4 regions of the Dehalobacter sp. MCB1 genome follow, and region 3 is predicted to be linked to each of the others. Evidence: riboswitches for the same ligand, from Rfam matches in the RefSeq annotation. Region 3 holds a riboswitch; each other region holds the start of a gene.
The links. Region 3 has a riboswitch for cobalamin ahead of A7K50_RS01390 (ABC transporter ATP-binding protein). Riboswitches for the same ligand answer to the same signal wherever they lie in the genome.

Region 1 (4,965 bases), on a different contig from region 3:
AAAGGCATCGTACTTGCCGGTCGGCCGTATCATACCGATCCGGAGATCAACCACGGGATTCCAGAGATGATTACCGGTCTGGGGATCGCTGTGCTGACTGAAGATTCTGTCGCTCATCTTGGTCAGGTGGAAAGGCCTCTGCGCGTCCTCGACCAATGGGTCTACCACTCCAGGCTGTATGCGGCAGCAAGTTTTGTGGCAACCAGGGATGACTTGGAACTTGTCCAATTGAATTCGTTTGGCTGCGGACTGGATGCCGTCACCACGGATCAGGTTCAGGAGATACTGCATCAGTACAGAAAGACCTATACCTTGGTTAAAATTGATGAGATCAATAATCTGGGTGCTATTCGTATCCGGATACGGTCATTGCTCGCTGCAATGAAGGAAAGAGACAAAAAAGAAATTCATGCGCATAAGCTTTTTGAGACACCTAAAAGAGTCATGTTTACAGAAGAAATGAAGCATGAGTATACGATTCTTTCTCCACAGATGGCACCGATCCATTTTGAACTTATTGAAGAAGCTACCCGTTTGGAAGGCTATAAGATAGAGATTCTGCCTGATGTCGAGATGGATGTCGTCGAACAGGGACTTCTGCATGTGCATAACGATGCCTGCTATCCGTCAATCTTAGTTGTCGGTCAAATTATGGCGGCACTGAAATCAGGCCGTTATGACCTGAACAAGACGGCAGTCATCATGTCGCAAACAGGCGGCGGCTGCCGGGCCAGCAATTATATTGGCTTTATCCGTAAAGCCTTAAAAGATGCCGGCATGGAACAGATTCCGGTTATTTCCCTTAATGCCGGCGGTCTCGAATCCAATCCCGGGTTCAAACTTTCCATGAAGATGATCAAACGTTGCGTGATGGCTACGGTTTATGGCGATCTGCTGATGCGCGTAACTAATGCCATACGACCCTATGAGAAAAATAAAGGAGAAACGAATGATCTTCTGGCCAAATGGCTGAAGAAACTAAAGCCGACCCTGACTGCGATGAACCTGCGGGAATATCACCGAAATATCCGCCGAATTATCAAGGACTTTGATCATATTGAGATCCTGGATGTTAAGAAACCAAAGGTCGGGGTGGTTGGGGAGATCCTCGTCAAATTTCATCCATTTGCCAATAATTTTATTGTGGATGTTCTGGAAAAGGAAGGCGCCGAAGCCGTTCTGCCGGATCTGATGGATTTCTTTATGTACTGTGCGTATGGAACAATATTCAGAAGAAAAGAACTCGCTGGCTCACTGAAAAGCGAGCTTATCAGCCGCTATATTATCTGGCGATTGGAAAACTACCGCCGGGTAATGAAACGCACTTTGGCAAAGAGCAACCGTTTCCATCCTCCCAAATCGATTTATGAGTTGGCCGATATGGCCGGCAAGATCATGCATCTCGGACATCAGACCGGTGAAGGCTGGTTCCTGACCGCAGAAATGCTGGAACTGATAGAAAGCGGAGCAACAAACGTTGCCTGTCTGCAGCCGTTTGCCTGCCTGCCAAATCATATCACGGGTAAAGGGATGGTCCGCGAACTTAAACGGCACTACCCGCTGGCGAATATTGTGCCAATCGATTACGATCCGGGTGCCAGCCAGGTGAATCAGATCAACAGAATTAAACTGATGCTTTCAGTCGCTTTCAAAAATATGGAGAGGTCGGAAGCACTCAATAATGCCAATACGAACGATAGAAACAAAATGAATAACAACGCCGGGCAAATGCAATCTGCACCCGGCGAGGAAGCGGCAGCTTTGCATAACACTGAAGAAGGTACAGAGCAGTCGTATTCCGAACAGAAGATTATATAACAAAAAACCTCTTCAGTATTGTAGGCTGAAGAAGTTTTGAATATTTATTGAAGTAGATTAGGAATACTAAATGAGTCCGTTATTCTATTTCATCTGCTGTTTGGCATAGGCGATCATTTTTTTGACCATCTGGCCGCCGATCGGGCCTCCTTCCAGACCATTCTGTCTGGCAGTAACATCGCCTTTATAGTGATCGTTATTTTCCCTTACAAAATCAAGATGGCCGATTTCAGCCGCAGCCTCCATTTTTAGATTCTGCAGCAGCTTTTTTTTGCTTTCACTTGTTTTACTCATTTTTTTTCACCTCCATCAATATTATTGACACTTTTGAAAAAAATCTTCATTGTAAATAATCCAATATCAGAGAGATTTAACCTTCAAGTTTTTGATTGCAAATGTTTGGACGCAAACATAGTGACTGGAGTTGGAGAAAACATGCTGCAGATCAAAGTTCTAGCGGTAGGGAAAATCAAAGAAAATTATTTAAAAGAAGGGCTGAAGGAATACGCCAAGCGTCTTAGCGCGTACATCCGGCTTGAGATGATTGAAGTTGAGGACGAACCATGCCCCGAAAGGGCATCAGCTGCCGACGAAGTAAGAGTAAAACAGAAAGAAGCTGAAAAGGTTCTTAAATTAATTTCACCTCAGGATTATGTGGTTTTGCTGGATCTTCTGGGGAAGGAACTTTCTTCACCCGAACTTGCCGTTTTGTTTGATGAAAAAGGGCTTTCAGGCCAGAGCCGGATCACTTTTGTGATTGGCGGATCTCTCGGTACGGCAGATGAAATCCGAAAACGCGCCGATTACCGGTGGTCGTTCTCGAAGCTTACCTTTCCGCACCAGATGATCAGGCTTATCCTGCTGGAGCAGATTTACCGGGCGTGCAAGATTAGCAAAGGGGAACCCTACCACAAATAGAATTGATGGAGGTAAAGATACTTCAATTAATATGTTCAAGGCTAAAGTAAAAATAATATTGATTCCTTGTCGAAAGAGCGATATAATGAATCAGGATTAAAACTGAATAGGCAGAACAGGTGTTGAATGAAGCTGATAAGCGTATCATTCAATGAATAAGGAAAGTCGGGTAGAAGCCCGCGCGGTCACGCCGCTGTGAAAGTGGAGTTCTTCAGGTATACCACTGGGAAACTGGGAAGGTCTGAAGATCGATGATGCTTAAGCCAGAAGACCTACCTGTTTTAGTGTCTCACCATATACTCTACGAGTGATAGAGAGGGGGATGTATGTGCAAGACTACCGAGGAAAACTTCCTAGCATATGAGCCTCTCGACGTAAGATGTTGAGAGGTTTTTTGTTTCATATCTTATATAGGAGAGTTTGACGATGATAAATAAAAAGATTTGGATAATGGGTCTCGTACTTATGTTTATGTTCTTGCCCCAGCAGACATATGCCATGCATATCATGGAGGGCTTCCTTCCTGCGGGTTGGTGTATTACTTGGGGTGCTTTGGCAATACCTTTTGTTCTGGCTGGTTTTTTTTCTATCAGAAGAACTGTTGGAGAGCATCCCAAAACATTAATGCTTTTGGCGATGGCAGGTGCCTTTGCTTTTGTTTTGTCTTCCCTGAAGATTCCTTCCGTTACAGGAAGCAGTTCGCATCCTACAGGGGTTGGTTTTGGCGCTATCTTGTTCGGACCGACCGCAATGGCCGTAATTGGCTTGATCATACTGCTGTTTCAGGCTGTCTTACTGGCCCATGGCGGATTGACAACATTGGGGGCAAATACTTTTTCGATGGGCATTGTGGGGCCGCTGGTAGCTTTTGCTACATACAAAATGGTGAAGAAAGCAAATGGACCGCAGTGGCTTGCTGTGTTTCTCGCTGCCGCACTTGGGGATTTATTGACTTACGTCACGACATCGGTGCAGCTTGCACTGGCGTTTCCAGCTGAAACAGGCGGCGTTATGGCATCACTTACCAAGTTTCTAGGTATTTTTGCCTTAACGCAAGTACCATTGGCGATCAGTGAAGGTATTTTGACTGTGCTGATATTTAAGGCGATTTCATCCTATGCAGGGGATGAGCTTAAAGACTTAAAAATACTTTCAAAGGAGGTCTGAAAGTGTCTGTAGAAACGATGAAACCGAAGAATAAAAATCGGGTTATCATCACAAATATTATTTTAATTACGATTGTCATAGCGCTTGCCGTTATACCCCTCATTGTGCAAAAAAATGCGGAGTTTGCTGGGGCTGACAGCCAAGCTGAACAAGCTATAGCAGAACTTAACGGGAATTACCAGGCCTGGTTCTCACCAATTTGGGAGCCGCCTAGCGGAGAAATTGAAAGCTTGTTGTTTGCGCTTCAGGCAGCTGTCGGAGCAGGTGTTTTGGGCTACGGGTTAGGTTATCTGCGGGGTCGTAAGAAAAAGGAAGAATCGGTAAACAATGATTTACATCGATAAATACGCTTATTTATCCAGGCTTAAACAAACGAATCCATTGAAAAAGCTAGTCTTAGCCGTTTTGGTTTTGGGGGTCTGTCTCTGGGCTGATTCCGTTGCGGTGTCAATCTTGACGCTCCTGATCATGGGCTGGTATACCGTTTGCAAAGGCGGTACACCTGTTAGAATTTTTATTAGACTTATGCTTGTCCCACTTTCCTTTTTAGTGATCGGCGTTTTAACCATTGCGGTCAATGTTTCAGGGGACAAAGATGTTTTTGTATTCTCTGTATATGCATTTGGCATGTATATCGGGGTGTCGCAGTCCGGTATTTTAAGTGCGGCAAATCTGTTTTTTAAAGCGCTTGGCGCGGTTTCCTGTCTGTATTATTTATCGCTGAGTACACCAATGGTAGACCTGTTGGCAGTTCTTCGGAAGCTTAAAGTTCCAAGACTGATGGTTGAATTGATGGGACTGATCTACCGGTTTATTTTTGTATTTTTAGAAATGGCAGACACCATGTTTACGGCGCAGAATTCTCGCTTGGGCTATGCGGGGCTTTCCTCCGGATACCGTTCATTGGCGGCTCTGGCTTCGTCACTTTTTATCCGGTCTTATCAGAGGGCGGATGAACTGTATATTGCGCTTGAAGCCAGGGGATATGACGGTGAGCTCAGTGTGATCCATGAGCAGGCGGAGACCCATTGGACAGAATATATTCCGATTATGCTGATTAAC
Region 2 (4,965 bases), on a different contig from region 3:
GATTCCCAGAAACGAAAAAGAGTTCATTATTGAATAAGTTTCTTTTTTACCATGACCAGCGGGAAAGGCAATGTCAGCAGCGTAACGGCTAAGAGCCAGATGATATGGCCGGTGATTGCTGGAGTAACCTGTCCCAGAACCAGTGGACGCACCGTTTCAACCGTATGGTACAGCGGCGTCAGCCACGGAAGAAAACGAATGGCGGCGGGCAAGCTTTCAATCGGAAAAAAGATTCCGGCAAACAGAAACATTGGAGAAATCAACAGCGTGAAAAAATAGCCGAAAGAGTCGTAATTGGGAGCGAGACTCGTCCAAATTAAAGAGAGATTGGAAAAAATGACGGACATGAGGATCAGTGGGACAAAGATGAGCAGGGCATACAGGGAGTGGACAATGCCGAATAAAGCGACGACAATAAAGAAAACCGCACCGTAAAGAGCACCTTTGAACGTGCCGTACAGGATTTCGCCGAGGATGATGTCGTCCATGCTTACCGGCGTAACCACCATGCTGTGAAATATTTTCTCCTTGGACATCCGGGTATAGCTGTTGTAGGTCATCTCATAAGTTACAGCAAACATCGCTGAAGAAGCGATCAGCCCCGGAGCCAGAAAATCAAGGTAGGAAAGCCCGTTGATCTGCGTAATATAAACACCCAGACCAAAGCCCATGGCCCAGAGATAAAGCAGCGGCTCCAGAAAGTTAAACATGATATTAGCTTTCCATGTTTTACCGAAAACCTTCAGATTCCGTACGAATACCTTAAAGGTCAGCACGGGGTTAAGATCGAGCTTAATTATTTTCATCCTATTATCCTCCATATCATTAACGGTTTTGAGATTATTTCTCAAAACCGCCGCGGACACCATGCAGCGTTTCGCCGGTCAGTTTTAGAAAAACATCTTCGAGATTTGTAGGTCTCAGGCGCTGATAGCTGACAGGAAGGTGTTCACCGGCAATTCTTTGATTCAGGTTGTCAGCCATAGCTGGTCCGAGATCAGAATAGAGAACCAGATCATCACCAATTTGCTGATAAGATTTCAGCCACTCAGCGCTCCAGTTCAGGAGCTTATTTTGCATATCCGGACTCACTCCGAGTTCCAGCGCATATGCACCGACATGCTTATCAATAAGATCTTTCGGTACACCTTGCTCAAGGATTTTGCCCTGATTGATGATGATCAGTCGGTCACAGAGATGACTGGCTTCTTCAAGATAGTGTGTTGTCAGGAGCATGGTCGTACCGCTTTCTTTTAACTGCCGCAGACGCTGCCAGACCATATGACGGGCGTACGGATCAAGCCCGGTGGTTGGCTCATCGAGAATCAATAGCTCCGGACGGTTGATCAACGCACGGCCGATTGTCAGACGTCGTTTCATGCCGCCGGACAGCTCGTCGACGACCGCATTGGCTTTACTTCGAAGATCCATAAAGTCCAGGATTTCCAAAGCCCGTTCCCTGGCAATACTTCTCGGCAGTCGGTAATAGGAGGCGTAGACCAGCAGGTTTTCCAGAATCGTCAGTTCCGGGTCAAGGTTGTCTTCCTGAGCAACAACACCGAGACGTGCTTTAATTTCCCGGGAATGCTCCGAAATATCCTGGCTGAAAACCGTCAGGCGGCCCTCAGTTCGGGGTGACAAGCCAAAGACCATCCTGGCCAGGGATGTTTTGCCGGCGCCGTTTGGGCCAAGAAGTCCAAAACACTCTCCTTGCCGGACAGTAAAAGAGATCGTGTCAACGGCAGTGAAATCTCCGAACCGTTTCGTTAGATTTTGGGCTGAAATGATATCGGCTGGAAGAGAATAAGACATGAGAGGGTACCTCCGTGGATTGCTGTTCTTTTTCCCTAGCGTATCAAAAGGAGGGCAGAAGGGCAAGGCCGCATCTGTGAAAATATCATGTAGGAGAAGGCTGGGAAGAGAAGGCTATATACTGTCCAGTAGATTGCGGGTGGACACGTTGTGCGTCTTCTGATATAATGTAATCGCTTAGGTTGCATTATTTTGCAATAATAGGGAAACAGGTGAAATACCTGTACGGTCCCGCCGCCGTAAGGTGGAGCAGATTCAAAGTTGCCACTGTTTACAATGGGAAGGCTGAATTTGCTTTGAAACCGAGTCGGAAGACCTGCCTGAGCCGTTTTGCACTGTTTTCACGGAGGATGAAAGGTGTAGCATACGAATCGTGCAGAAGTGTTTGAGACTGTTTGCAGATTTTGTAAGTAAAACCTCTTCCAACCGCCGGTTAGAGAGGTTTTTTGATGTCCATGGAGCTTCGATAGAAATGGAGAACAAGTCATGAAAGCCGTTATTCCACGTATTATGTTTGCGGCTGCAGGCAGCAGCAGCGGCAAGACGACAATTACCTGCGCGGTATTACAAGCGCTTTTGGAGCAAGGGGTTCATCCTGCTGCGTTTAAATGCGGGCCGGACTATATTGATCCGATGTTTCACACCGAAGTCATCGGGACAAACTCACGAAATCTGGATCTATTTATGTTATCGGAAGAGGTTTGCCGGTATTTGCTGGTCAAGAATTCCGAGCAGGCCCAAGTCGCTGTTTTAGAAGGGGTAATGGGCTATTATGACGGGCTTGGCATTGGCAGTACCGTGGCAAGCTCTTACCATTTGGCGGTAGCAACGCAAACGCCGGTGATCCTGATTGTCAATTGTGCCGGTTCAGCAATCTCAATTGCAGCCTTGATTCAGGGATTTTGCCGTTTCAGACCGGACAACGGGATCAAGGGCGTTATTCTAAATAATCTTACACCTTCCCTATATCCGCAATATAAGGAAATGATCGAAAAAGAGACGGATATCCAGGTGGTCGGTTACTTTCCGAAACTCAAAGAATGTGCACTGGAAAGCAGACATCTTGGATTAATTACAGCATCAGAAGTGAAAGACCTTCAGCAAAAAATGAAATTTCTGGCCATACAGGCCAGAGAATCCATTGATTTGAACCAGCTGCTGCGTATTGCAGGCGGGGCCGCGGAAATAGACTATTATGAGGCCGCGATTGAGAAAATCTCTGCTGTCAAAGTCGCCGTAGCCAGAGATAAAGCTTTCTGTTTTTATTACCAGGACAGCCTCGAACTTTTGGAAACATTGGGAGCTGAACTGCAGTATTTTAGCCCGCTTGAGGATCAAGCCGTACCTGAATGCGACGGACTGATTCTCGGCGGCGGTTACCCGGAATTATATACCGAACAACTGGCTGGGAATACATCAATGCTGTCAAGTATCAGGCAGGTTCTTGCTAAAAATACTCCCTGCATAGCCGAGTGCGGCGGGTTTATGTATTTATTGAACCGTATTGCTGACAAGGACGGCAAACCTTATCCGATGGCAGGATATTTAGAAGGGGACGCTGTACTGACGGATAAACTGAACCGTTTCGGTTATATCACGCTGACGGCGCAAAAGGATAACCTGCTGTGCGGCAAAGGCGGCAAGATCAACGCGCATGAATTTCATTATTCGGATTCAACAGCCAATGGCGGCGGTTTTACGGCAGTCAATTCATCAGGGAGCAAAATGTGGGACTGCATCCATGCCGATGAGAACCTCGTTGCCGGCTATCCCCACCTTCATCTCTGGGGAAACCCTGAGTTTGCACGTTCGTTTATCCGGAGATGCAGCGACTTTCAGGCTGCCAGGATGGGTTCGTAAGGTGTGCGTAAACAGGAAAAATTTGAATCATTTGCTGAACGGAACGATAGCTGATATAAAACGACAACTGATATGAAGGGATATTTTTGTGAAAGGAAAGAGGCGGTAAGTAATGTTGGCTTTGGTTAGCGGAGGCGTTGCCAGTGGAAAGTCTGAAATAGCGGAAAATTTGGCTGTCAGCCTGAATACAGGAAAGATGGCCTATATCGCAACGATGACTGCCTCAGACGAAGAATGCCGCAACCGGGTTGTCAAGCACCGTCGGATGCGGGACGGCAAAGGGTTCGACACCTTCGAGTTTTCTTACGGACTTTCCGAGAAAATCCCTATTTTAAGCGGCTGCGATACCGCTTTACTCGAGTGTATGGGCAACCTGATTGCCAATGAAATGTATCTGCAGAAGCGCAGCCCGCAGGATGCCATTGATTGCATCAGTAATGATATTCGGCTGCTAGCGGCGACTGTACCGAATACCGTCATCGTAACCAGCACGATATTTGAGGATTTCAAAGCCTATGATGATTTTACGACCGGCTATATCCGTGTACTGGCTGAAATAAATTCGGCAATTGCCGCGGCTGCAGATGTCGTGATTGAATCCGTCTGCGCGATTCCGCTTATCCATAAAGGAATGAAGGAGCTTTCCGGTTATGAAAACCTTGTATGAATCGTTTGTTGCAGCCTTTTCGATGTTTTCTAAAATTCCAATGCCTCAAATTGACTGGAACGAGAAGAATATGCGTTATTCTTTTATCTTCTTTCCTGTGGTCGGGGCTGTCATTGCCTTTGTTCTCTATTTCTTGTTTCTATTATTGGAATATTTCAGGTTCAGTCCCGTCTTTTTTGCTGCTGCAGCTGTGTTTATTAACGTCATGATCACTGGCGGAGTTCACCTCGACGGTTATTGTGACACGACAGATGCCTTGAATTCCCATAAGGACCAAGAGGAAAAGCTTCGAATCCTTAAGGATCCCAATGTTGGAGCCTTCGCGCTCATCTATACGTCAGTTATCCTGCTGCTACAATTTGCGGCGTGGTATGAGACCTATCTGAAACCGGACTTTTTCTTTCTCGTTCTTGTTTCGTTTGTCCTGTCACGGTCGATGGCCGCTTTGGCAGTCGTCTGCTTTCCGTGTGTCAGAAAAACAGGACTTGCTTCAATCTTTGCAGGTTATGCCTCGAAAAAAACGGTAAGAATCATTAGTTGCTTGATTGTTTTATTATGTGTTGCAGCAATGTTGTACGTGAGTATGATTGTCGGGATCACTGCAGTTCTATTTATTATGCTGTCCT
Region 3 (4,965 bases):
AAACTGAACAGCAGCCAAAGTCACGGCTGCCGTGCGGGAAATACCCAAAGCAGCAGCCGGAATAGCGCCTGTATAAACAGACAGAATACCCCATTTCCAGAGAATATCTCCATCCCGGCAGAACAATAGCTGTATGACAACAATCTGCGAGGCTACTAAAAGCATTATTGGCAGCAGTATTTTATATTTTTTTAAATGGTTAGAAAAAATACAGTCCGTAATCATTACCAATGCAATCATCCCAATTTCCAGAATCAGATTCTGCGAAAACAAAGCCGTAAGGATCAGTGTTAAACACCATACCAACTTCGTACGTGGATCAATTTTTTCAATGAAATCCATAATCAACGCCTTCCTTCTGGAAATCTAACCCGATGTCTTTAAGGGTCTTTTCATAAGAACCAATCTCTTGGGCCGGAATATCCAATGCCAGACGGTGCTTGTGCATTGCCACAATACGATTGGCATATTGTTTGGCCAAACCCAGATCATGGGTAACGAGAATAACTGTTTTACCTTGCTGCTGAAATGCTGAGAGCAGCTCCATGATCACGACACTTTGTTCTTCATCTAAGCCTGAGGTCGGTTCATCAGCCATGATAATCTCAGGATCTCCTACTAAAACAGAGGCAATTGCCAGTTTCTGACGCTGGCAACGGCTGAGCCTATGCGGATGGATATCGGCGTATGCCAACAGCCCGACTTCAGTCAAAATTCCATTCACTTTCTCTTCAATTTCCCCTCTCGGCAGTTTCCTTGTTCTTAAAATAAATGCTACCTCGTCTTTTACTGTATTCGAAAAAATTTGAAGATCAGGGTTTTGAAACAGAAAACCTATTTGACTGCGTATGGTTGCAAAATTTCTTTTGGTTAGGGGTTTGCCAAATATCTGAATTGCACCAGCATCCGGGACAAGCAGACCTTCCATTAACTTTAAGAGCGTCGTTTTGCCTGAACCATTGAGTCCAATCAACCCAATAAAATCGCCGTGATTAATCGACAAATCAATTTTCTCACATCCCTTAAAATCCCCTTTATAGGTAAAGGTTAGATCCTTCACTTCAATTATTTTTTTATCTGTTGCTGTAATATTTTTTGCTGGGCTAGTTTTTTTATTTAACCGTTCTAGATAGTCATCAGGGCTGCATTCTTCTTTAATGGCTCCTTCAGCCATGATAAGAATACGATTGGTATAGGGGAGAATATCGCAGGCCCGGTCCATTACCATAATCACGGTAACTCCCTTTTCTCTGTTTAAATAAGCGATATGAGAATAGAGGTCTTGTTTTCCCTTTCCGTCTAATTCTGCGGTGGGCTGATCTAAAACAAGAATAGGAGTTTCCATCGCTAGAACACTTGCCAATACCACTCTTTGAGCTTGACCGCCGGACAGCCCATCCGTATTTCTTTGTTCAAAACCCTCCAGTCCAACGAATTGTAAAGTTTTTTTGACTCTATTCTTAATTTCCTCCCAAGGAAGTTCCATATTGGCAATGCCGAAAGCAACCTCTTCCGCCGCCGTGATACTGACAATCTGATTTTGCGGCTCCTGCATCATATAACCGATGTAATCGCACATTTTTGCTAAGGGGATTTCATGGATGTTTTGCCCCATCACCTTAATGGTACCGTTTAACTGCCCATTGAAAAATTGAGGCGCTGCTCCGGTGATGCTATGAAGCAACATCGATTTGCCCGATGCAGCTTCCCCTGTAATAGCAATGAAATCTCCTTGATTAATGGTTAAGTCAATATCTTTTAATACTTTTTTTGTTTCAGGCGGAAAAGCAAGAGATTCTATTTTAAGCTGTACCGCAGGTTCCATCGGATGAAAGCCTCCATATAAAAATCTAAACTATGTAAACGACATGCATACAAAAAAAGTTCCAGTTTTGAGAGATACTAACTCTCAAACTGAAACTTTACCATTGCTTCATGTTGATATCTTCATTGGCAGGTCTTCTGACTCATAGCTTTAACCGATTTCTGTGCCTTCCCGATTTCTCAGTGGCATCGTACAGTCATCACAGCTATTTACAGCGGCGGGTCCGTCCAGGAATTGCACCTGATTCCCTATTCTTCTCGATAAGAGACACCAAAAAAGAATGTATGATTATTACGTCTTATTCTAAATGAAATTGAAGAAAAGTCAAGAGAAAAGATGGTGAGATTTTAACATTTGCAGCCAGGACTACATTTCCCAGATGAACAGGTTTTACCACCTTTAACTCCATAGGCATTAACCGTTGTAAACCGCTGAGTTATTTTATCATCAGCGCACTGCGGACATATTTGTTTGTCTCTTGAACTAACACTACAAAAAACAGAAAACTTGTGACCACACTTTTCGCAGATAAAGTCATAAGTTGGCATTTAATAACCTCCTAAAAAATCTTTTCTTTATCAAATCAATAATAAATTCATTGAATCCCCAACATTATATCCGTATGACATCAGGAGAAAATACTAGTACCATGTCAACCCTAAATCTATATATCCTGGCGGCAGATTTCTGTTAATACTGCGTTGTCGTCAATCACCATACGCTCGGTATGCCTCAATCCTCCGCCTTGTCTTAAAAGAAATCTGCTCCCCATTATATTACAGTTTTAAGGTTGACAAGGTACTAGCTGGTCTTAATTGTAGATCTTTAAATATGTTTCTGCCAGTTTTTTAGACGGCTATAATCCTGTATAATGATCCCTCCATATATTGGCCGTATAATGTTCTCAGATTTTAAGTCGCGAAATAATTTTGACACCGTTACTCTTGTTGTATCTGCAAGTTCAGCCAAATCTTGTTGATTGATAAACAGTTGCATCCCTTGTTGATCTGCAAGTGCACATAAAGTTTCGATAATTCTATGGTCTACCTTGTAAGTGTAATGTTTCTGCAGCCGGCTTATATGGTTATTACTTTTCATTGAAAGGTCGTAGAGCAGCTCTTCAGTAAGCGTAAAATCAGACTTCATCAAACTTTTCATTTCCTGAATTGAAATTGCAGCGGCTACTGTGTCTTCAACAGCCGTAAATGAACCGAGAGGGGGAATACCGGTAAACAATGGCGCAATCATAAATAAATTATTTGCACCCAAGACATCAATGAGAACCTCATTGCCTTCTTCGTCAACTTTCGAATATTCAACCGTCCCTGTAAAAATATATAATAGCTTCTCAATCGTAATGCCTTGTTTAATAATAATGCTTCCTTTGGGATATAACAATCTTTCTCTATCCGCAAAAACTTTCTTCCAACCATCTATTGGCGACCGGAATAATTTTGTGTGTTTCAGCCATGGTAGATCATTATCACTCATGATTACACTCCCTTGTACTTAGCCTTATACTTAGACTAATTAATATGTGAAAATGTAATTATGTTGTTTCCTTGTCCTGCCTAAATCTCCTGATAATTAGAGATATGGGCAGACAGAACTACCCTTACCTTGATTATATATTATTTTTCTTCGTGGATATAGTATGCAGATAATGGACATCTAACGGCGAGCGTCAATTTAATTAACGCTGGTGAATGGTTATAAAAGTTGTTTTATGTTGCTAAATAGTAAGAGTATAACTAAAAATAAGATTGTCGCTGTCAAAGTACAGAAAAATATTTCCTTAGAGCCAAGGTGCCTCATAGTGACCTTCCTTTATTCGTTAGAATACCTTGTTCCTGTTTCTTTTGGAAAAGGGAATTTACGAACCGTCTTGCTTTCATTATGATTTCATTTATCACCCCGACTGGGCAAAAGTATAAACACCAAAATCTTCTAATAAACAACGATACAACCAGGATAATGCTGAGCAGTATCCATTGCACACTCACCCCCTGAAATCCAAAAAGGACTCCAAAGGGTTCATAACTGCCCCCTACACTGGGTGATTTCAAGCAGAAGCATAAAATCAGCACGATCCAGACTAACACGTATTTAATTTTTTGCAGCGATGTCGCTACATTATGATTACATTTTAGTTTTCCGCCTCCGATTTTTGCCAGTATTTCCTGAATTCCTCCAAAAGGACATAACCAATAACAGTATAGATTCTTCCCGCTTAAGAAGATAATTAATGGAATCCCGACGATCAAAATATACCAAAAAAGATTTTGTTTAAAAGCTGGGAAGAATCCCATTAATCCACTGGCAATGTTTGCAAGCGAAATTGAACAGTTAAACCAGAAACCTGTAAAAAATATACTGCATATAATAACTATCCATCGCAGCTTCTTGATTTTCAAACGCACTCCTATGATCGTTGCAAATATTAATAAAGCCAAACCTATTTCTTTGATCCCCAAATTAATATTCTCCGAAGGCTCTGAAATATTCAAGCCAAATTGGTTTCTACCCAACCCGTGACTAGCCTGGTGGACTGCATTGGTAATCCCTCTCGATGAAAGCGTAGCGCCCGTCACCCTGTCAATATCCCGACCAATTTCCAGCGGTTCATCTACAGCTTTACCTATAAATTGTTTCGGAAAATCCCCACTCAAAACTGAATGAATATAGGATGGTGTTTCCGTAGCATACCCTACAACCTGGACTTTTAAAATGTTACCATTGGAATCTGTAGCCGTTAAGACAGATACAGGACCGCCATAGCCGTTTCCTTGACCAAAAACTACGTATCCCTGCAGCGTATACTGACCGTTGATATTCTTATAGCCTGCATAGGTCAGAGGGTGAGTTTCAATCGCTTTAAACTCCTGAGCATCGCTCAGCATAGAGGGTAAGAATTGCTGGACATCCATCTGTCTGCCCTTAAAACTAAACAATAATGCGATCATTAAAGATCCAAAAAACATAAATAAGAACAGTTTTTTTAAATGAATTTTAGACAAAATTACACATCTCCCGGTATACCATCGTTTATTATATCCGCACTACGCGCCTTTCTCAGCACTTCTCGCCTCAAATTGAAACATAGTGCATGTAGTTCCAAGTCTTGTTAGATCCGGCTACAA
Region 4 (4,965 bases), on a different contig from region 3:
TGATATCTTTAATCATTTCAATGACCGATGCGTTGTTTAAGATTCTTAATATCCCCATCAAGGCGACACTGATTTCATTCAACATGGCATTTTTTATAACGGAAGACTCAGACAATATAGCCTCCATACTAAGCTCACCGTAAGGTGTTTTAACGCCAATTGTTTTAAAACTTAGAAACGGCAGCTTAATCATTAACAACCATAATAAAATATATAGGACGATTCTCATCCCTTGAAATACGGGTGCTTGAAGAATTTGAGCAAAGACACCTAAATGATCTGTATTTATCCCTACAAGATTGCCTAGAAATAACTCCTCACAGAAATAAAAGCCAATAAATATTGCGATAAGTGCGATAAATATTCCCCATATTTGTCTGGCATTTAACTGTTTTACCTGATAAAGTGTTTTAGACAAAAACGTTTCAAATGTGCCGAAGCATATTATGATCACTGCTCCTAAAATGGTTCCTAAAGCAGTACCACAAGCTATCCCTATTAAGATTCCGTATTTTGCAATCATATTATTGCCCTCACTTTTATCCGATTACAACACCAGTACCAATATATGGAAATGTATAGTCAAAAATTACTCCTTGTGGAATATTGGAAATAATTTCTAATATACAAATATATAAACAGCTCCTTCCAGGCAGTATCCTTAACAGGATCACTTCAGAAAGGAGCTGTTGTCCTATACATTCACTTACAAAATGTACAATAACTGTGTTTTATTTGGTTTTATCAAATTCTGTCAGTTTCTGAGCAAAATCACCATAAAATCTATACAGCGGATGTGTTGGACTAGCCGGCAGCTCCCCGCTTTCATCATATGCTAAGGTAGAAACCATCAGCGAAGCTGCAGCTACAGCAGGCAGTACGCTTGGCGCCCCTTTGATCGGCCCATAAAATAGGAAATCGCTCCACAGGACGGCCGATACTGCATGCACTGCAGCATTTATGGCGGAAAAGCCTTCCCCACCCCACATTTCCCGGCTTTCTTTCCACATATACGTCCCATTAGCAGGGGCTGATCCAACCGGCCAGCCGGTTTCCGCTTTGATTTGTTTACCTGCCAGGGCTGAAAAAGAAATAGACGGAAGATTCATTACGGTCGTATCGATTAAGACTGAGGAAAAATCTTTTGCTCCAATGGCTGTCAGCATTTCACGGCATGCCTGTACCCTGCCGGAAGGAGTCTGGTTCGTTTCATCGAAGACCTGCAGGACCACGTGTTTGATTCCCAATTCTTTTAATACCGCTGCCTGGCCGATCATGTCTTTATCCCAAGGTGTAATGCTGTTATATAAAATTTTGTCCTGAATACCAAGGCTGGCAGCATATTCTGCCGTATCAAGACGCGCTTTTTCGCCCCAAATGTCAATAGCAAAAGGGCGGTTGCTGATTGTAAGGTAAAAATCAATATATTCCTTCATCTCATCTGCGGAAACCGCTGTCATAGCGACTATGGCAGGTATCCCTGTCTGATCGGACAGCTCTTCCTGCCTGAGAATGTATAAACGGGCTTTTTCACGATCAAATTTCCTGTCACGGCGGCTTTCTAGAATACGGTCTCCGTTATGAAATATTGAGGATATAAGCAGAGGCGGATTATCTCCAGGTTGGCCACCGATAATCATGTCACAGATACGGCAAACTTTTGGTGTTAAGTCATATTTAAACATTTTTTCTCCAATATCTCTTTGGATGATTTAGCAATCGTATTATACCATATATTATTGTAAATAACCATTATTTAACAGCAATTGCCAGATTGAGCGATTATTAAAAATTAATTTGACTTGACTTTATTTATGATTTTCGTTATCTTAATAGAAGTTGAATATATGTATACAATCTTAGGTGCCCCACTAAGGGGAGAATAGGAAAATCGGTCTAATCCGATACGGACCCACCACTGTATAGACGAGTCCCCGCTGATCCACTGGCGTATGCTGGGAAGGTGCGTTCAGGACGTTTGAGTCTGAGTCAGGAGGCCTGCCTAAGAGGTAAAAGTCTTTCCTGGGTAATGGAAAGCGGCGGTGATGACGGCAAAATCCCGACCACAAGAAAATTTGTGGTGGGGTTTTATTTTTTATCGGCTACGGATGGCCTAACAAATAATTTTATTTAATTGGAGGTTTTTTAAATGAGCAGCCTTACAAAATTTCATGGTTTGGAAAATCTGAAAAATGCGACTGGGCAGGAACTTGAAACTGCGTTACAAGAACTGATGGGCGGAATCAAAGCGCTCGATCAGGAAGCTTTGGCAGGTATGAAAAGCCGTGTAGATGCGAAAATTAAGCCCCTCGGAAGCTTAGGTGTCTTAGAGGATATTGCACAACAGCTCGCAGGCATATTTGGCACTACACACCCCCAAATCAATAAAAAAGCAGTCCTGCTTATGGCCGGAGATCATGGTGTTGTCGTCGAAGGCGTCAGTGCTGCACCTCAGGAAATCACGAAACAAATGTTCTATAGTTACCTAAATGGCGGTGCAGGCATCAATGTCCTCGCCCGGAACGCCGGAGCAGATGTTATTTGTACGGATATCGGCATTGCCACCCCATTCGACGCTCCTGAACTTATGGCCTACCGGGTTAAAAACGGAACAGACAATATGGCGAAAGGACCGGCAATGACCCGTCAAGAGGCCATACTTGCAATACTGACTGGTGCAAGGATTGCCGCCAATGCGATTGACTCTGGTGTTAATCTGTTAGCAACAGGTGAAGTCGGTATTGGCAATACAACACCGAGCGCTGCCTTAATCTCTGTGTTTACCGGTCACTCTGTTGAGGATGTTACTGGCCGCGGAACGGGCTTAAAAGATGATGCCCTGATTAATAAGCAAAACGTGATTAAATGCGCAATCGAAATTAATCAGTGTGACCCTGCCTCGCCGATTGATACCCTGGCTAAAATTGGTGGACTCGAAATTGCTGCGCTCGTTGGAGCAATCCTCGAAGCTTCCTATCAACATGTACCGATTATCCTCGATGGCATCATTTCATCTGCTGCAGCAATAACCGCAGCAAAACTGGCACCCCTATCCACTTCCTATATGATTGCTTCTCATAGTTCAGAAGAGCTTGGACAGCATCTAGCTCTTCATCAGCTTGGGCTCAAACCTAGACTTGACTTCCATATGAGACTTGGAGAAGGCACAGGTGCCGCCTTGATGTTCCCGATGGTCGAGGCAGCCCTTAAAGTCGCTGATGAAATGGCCACATTTGAACAAGCTGCAGTTACCACTGGAGACTTCTAAAATCTGCAAAGAAAGATAAAAAAGACATGTAGGGCATAATCCGTTCATGTCTTTTTTGCATATTCATCGATATTCAATAAGCCTTTCATTTTTCTTTTGTTCAAGATTATATTTTAAATCTGCGACACGCTGGACATAACCATCAGGATCATATAAGCCGCCGTCTTCTACCATCTTAAGAATGTCTTCAAGGCCGTAGTGATTAGATAACAGCATCAGATCAAAGACAAACTCATCGGCATAGCCTTGATCAACCCAGTAATTTCTGTAATATGCCAACTTCTCTATGTCTGACTTTGCAGTAGTGATTTGGATATTATTAATTCCTTCGGCTCGATAAACTGCCAAAACCAATTCATACGACAAATCATTTTCTTTACAAAGATTAAAGATAATGCCCTGGGGGTCATTCGGCAAAATGACATAAATCACGGAAATCTCCTGCGCAGTAGCAGACATTCCTTCTGCTTGTTGAACGGAGTGAGAGCAAACATATACAAGGATAACAATAGGAATGATAACGAATAAGCTACGACTAAAACCTTTTCTAACAAACATGATGCCCACCCCTTGCTTATTAAATTTTCTAGTTATTCAGAATACTAAAGCCCCTTTCAAGAATCAAGACCTTAAAATATAAATTAGTGTGTATTAGACAATATTCTTAATATTCTGATATTATTATATCATAAATATTTTGTCCGATATATATCATTATCTTAGGATCAATATTTATTTTATAGCTATATGTTTCTTTTTGATAATATATGCTGTCTGTTAAAAACTAATAAATATTTTCTAAAAATGACAGTATTCTCTAATATTTTCTATTAATGAGCTGGTTAAAAAATCTGCATAATGATACAATATTTTTATAATTCGCAGACTATCTGTAGATAAAAATTTAATAAAGGGTGTAAGAATGGACATTTTTTTAATTATTGGAATCGTTGTAGGCGCTCTTGCCGTAGTCGTAGGCATGATTGTCAAAGGAGCCAATGTAGCTGTGCTGTTGAATCCAGCTGCGGCCATTATTATTCTGATCGGGACAACTGCAGCCGTGATGAACTCATTCCCAAGAAAAGAATTCTTGAACATTCCGAAAGTATTAGCTGCCCTTTTTCGAGAAAAACAACCGTATGATGCGGTGTCGTTGATTGAACTTATCACCGATATGGCGATGACAGCCCGTAAAGACGGCTTATTGTCCCTTGAACAGACGATTATGGAAATTGAAGACCGTTATTTGCAAAAAGGGCTAAGCCTGGTAGTTGACGGATTGGAGCATGACTATATTCAAGAAATTATGGAAATGGAAATTGATAATATGGAGGACCGTCACCGTGCCAATGCCTCGATATTTTCCGCGGCAGGCAGCTATGCTCCGACGCTGGGAGTATTAGGTGCGGTCGTAGGACTAATCGGAGCGCTCGGTAATTTAAATGATACGGAAAAACTTGGCCATATGATTGCCGCTGCATTCGTCGCGACATTGTTTGGTATTTTTCTCGGCTATGTTGTCTGTCACCCAATCGCTTCCCGCTTAAAAAGAAAATCTGCTGCCGAAACTAAGAATATGCGCATTATTGTCGAAGGAGTTCTGGCCCTTCAGGCCGGAGAGAACCCTAGCAGCATTAAAGTAAGATTGACTGGCATGCTCGATCCAAAAGAAAGAAAAATCCTAGAGGAAAAGGAAA

Region 1: linked by a shared signal. The riboswitch ahead of A7K50_RS08075 (energy-coupling factor ABC transporter permease) and the one ahead of A7K50_RS01390 (ABC transporter ATP-binding protein) in region 3 are both predicted to bind cobalamin.
Region 2: linked by a shared signal. The riboswitch ahead of A7K50_RS03790 (cobyrinate a,c-diamide synthase) and the one ahead of A7K50_RS01390 (ABC transporter ATP-binding protein) in region 3 are both predicted to bind cobalamin.
Region 4: linked by a shared signal. The riboswitch ahead of cobT (nicotinate-nucleotide--dimethylbenzimidazole phosphoribosyltransferase) and the one ahead of A7K50_RS01390 (ABC transporter ATP-binding protein) in region 3 are both predicted to bind cobalamin.

What each region holds. Positions count from the first base shown of each region.
Region 1 covers NZ_LXPC01000012.1:45,058-50,022, forward strand. The annotation lists gene A7K50_RS08060 (2-hydroxyacyl-CoA dehydratase) at 1-1,818, shown strand, start outside; gene A7K50_RS08065 (alpha/beta-type small acid-soluble spore protein) at 1,903-2,112, opposite strand; gene rlmH (23S rRNA (pseudouridine(1915)-N(3))-methyltransferase RlmH) at 2,257-2,736, shown strand; cobalamin riboswitch at 2,837-3,031, shown strand; gene A7K50_RS08075 (energy-coupling factor ABC transporter permease) at 3,163-3,903, shown strand; gene A7K50_RS08080 (energy-coupling factor ABC transporter substrate-binding protein) at 3,921-4,247, shown strand; gene cbiQ (cobalt ECF transporter T component CbiQ) at 4,231-4,965, shown strand, end outside.
Region 2 covers NZ_LXPC01000006.1:22,833-27,797, forward strand. The annotation lists gene A7K50_RS03775 (class I SAM-dependent methyltransferase) at 1-1, shown strand, start outside; gene A7K50_RS03780 (ABC transporter permease) at 27-806, opposite strand; gene A7K50_RS03785 (ABC transporter ATP-binding protein) at 841-1,812, opposite strand; cobalamin riboswitch at 1,975-2,151, shown strand; gene A7K50_RS03790 (cobyrinate a,c-diamide synthase) at 2,299-3,672, shown strand; gene A7K50_RS03795 (bifunctional adenosylcobinamide kinase/adenosylcobinamide-phosphate guanylyltransferase) at 3,785-4,339, shown strand; gene cobS (adenosylcobinamide-GDP ribazoletransferase) at 4,323-4,965, shown strand, end outside.
Region 3 covers NZ_LXPC01000003.1:515-5,479, forward strand. The annotation lists gene A7K50_RS01385 (energy-coupling factor transporter transmembrane component T) at 1-342, opposite strand, end outside; gene A7K50_RS01390 (ABC transporter ATP-binding protein) at 329-1,825, opposite strand; cobalamin riboswitch at 1,935-2,115, opposite strand; gene A7K50_RS01395 (zinc ribbon domain-containing protein) at 2,173-2,373, opposite strand; gene A7K50_RS01400 (Crp/Fnr family transcriptional regulator) at 2,651-3,316, opposite strand; gene A7K50_RS01405 (4Fe-4S binding protein) at 3,637-4,842, opposite strand.
Region 4 covers NZ_LXPC01000010.1:59,022-63,986, reverse strand. The annotation lists gene A7K50_RS06640 (hypothetical protein) at 1-523, opposite strand, end outside; gene A7K50_RS06635 (tetrahydromethanopterin S-methyltransferase subunit H) at 732-1,685, opposite strand; cobalamin riboswitch at 1,845-2,021, shown strand; gene cobT (nicotinate-nucleotide--dimethylbenzimidazole phosphoribosyltransferase) at 2,150-3,268, shown strand; gene A7K50_RS06625 (hypothetical protein) at 3,332-3,826, opposite strand; gene motA (flagellar motor stator protein MotA) at 4,191-4,965, shown strand, end outside.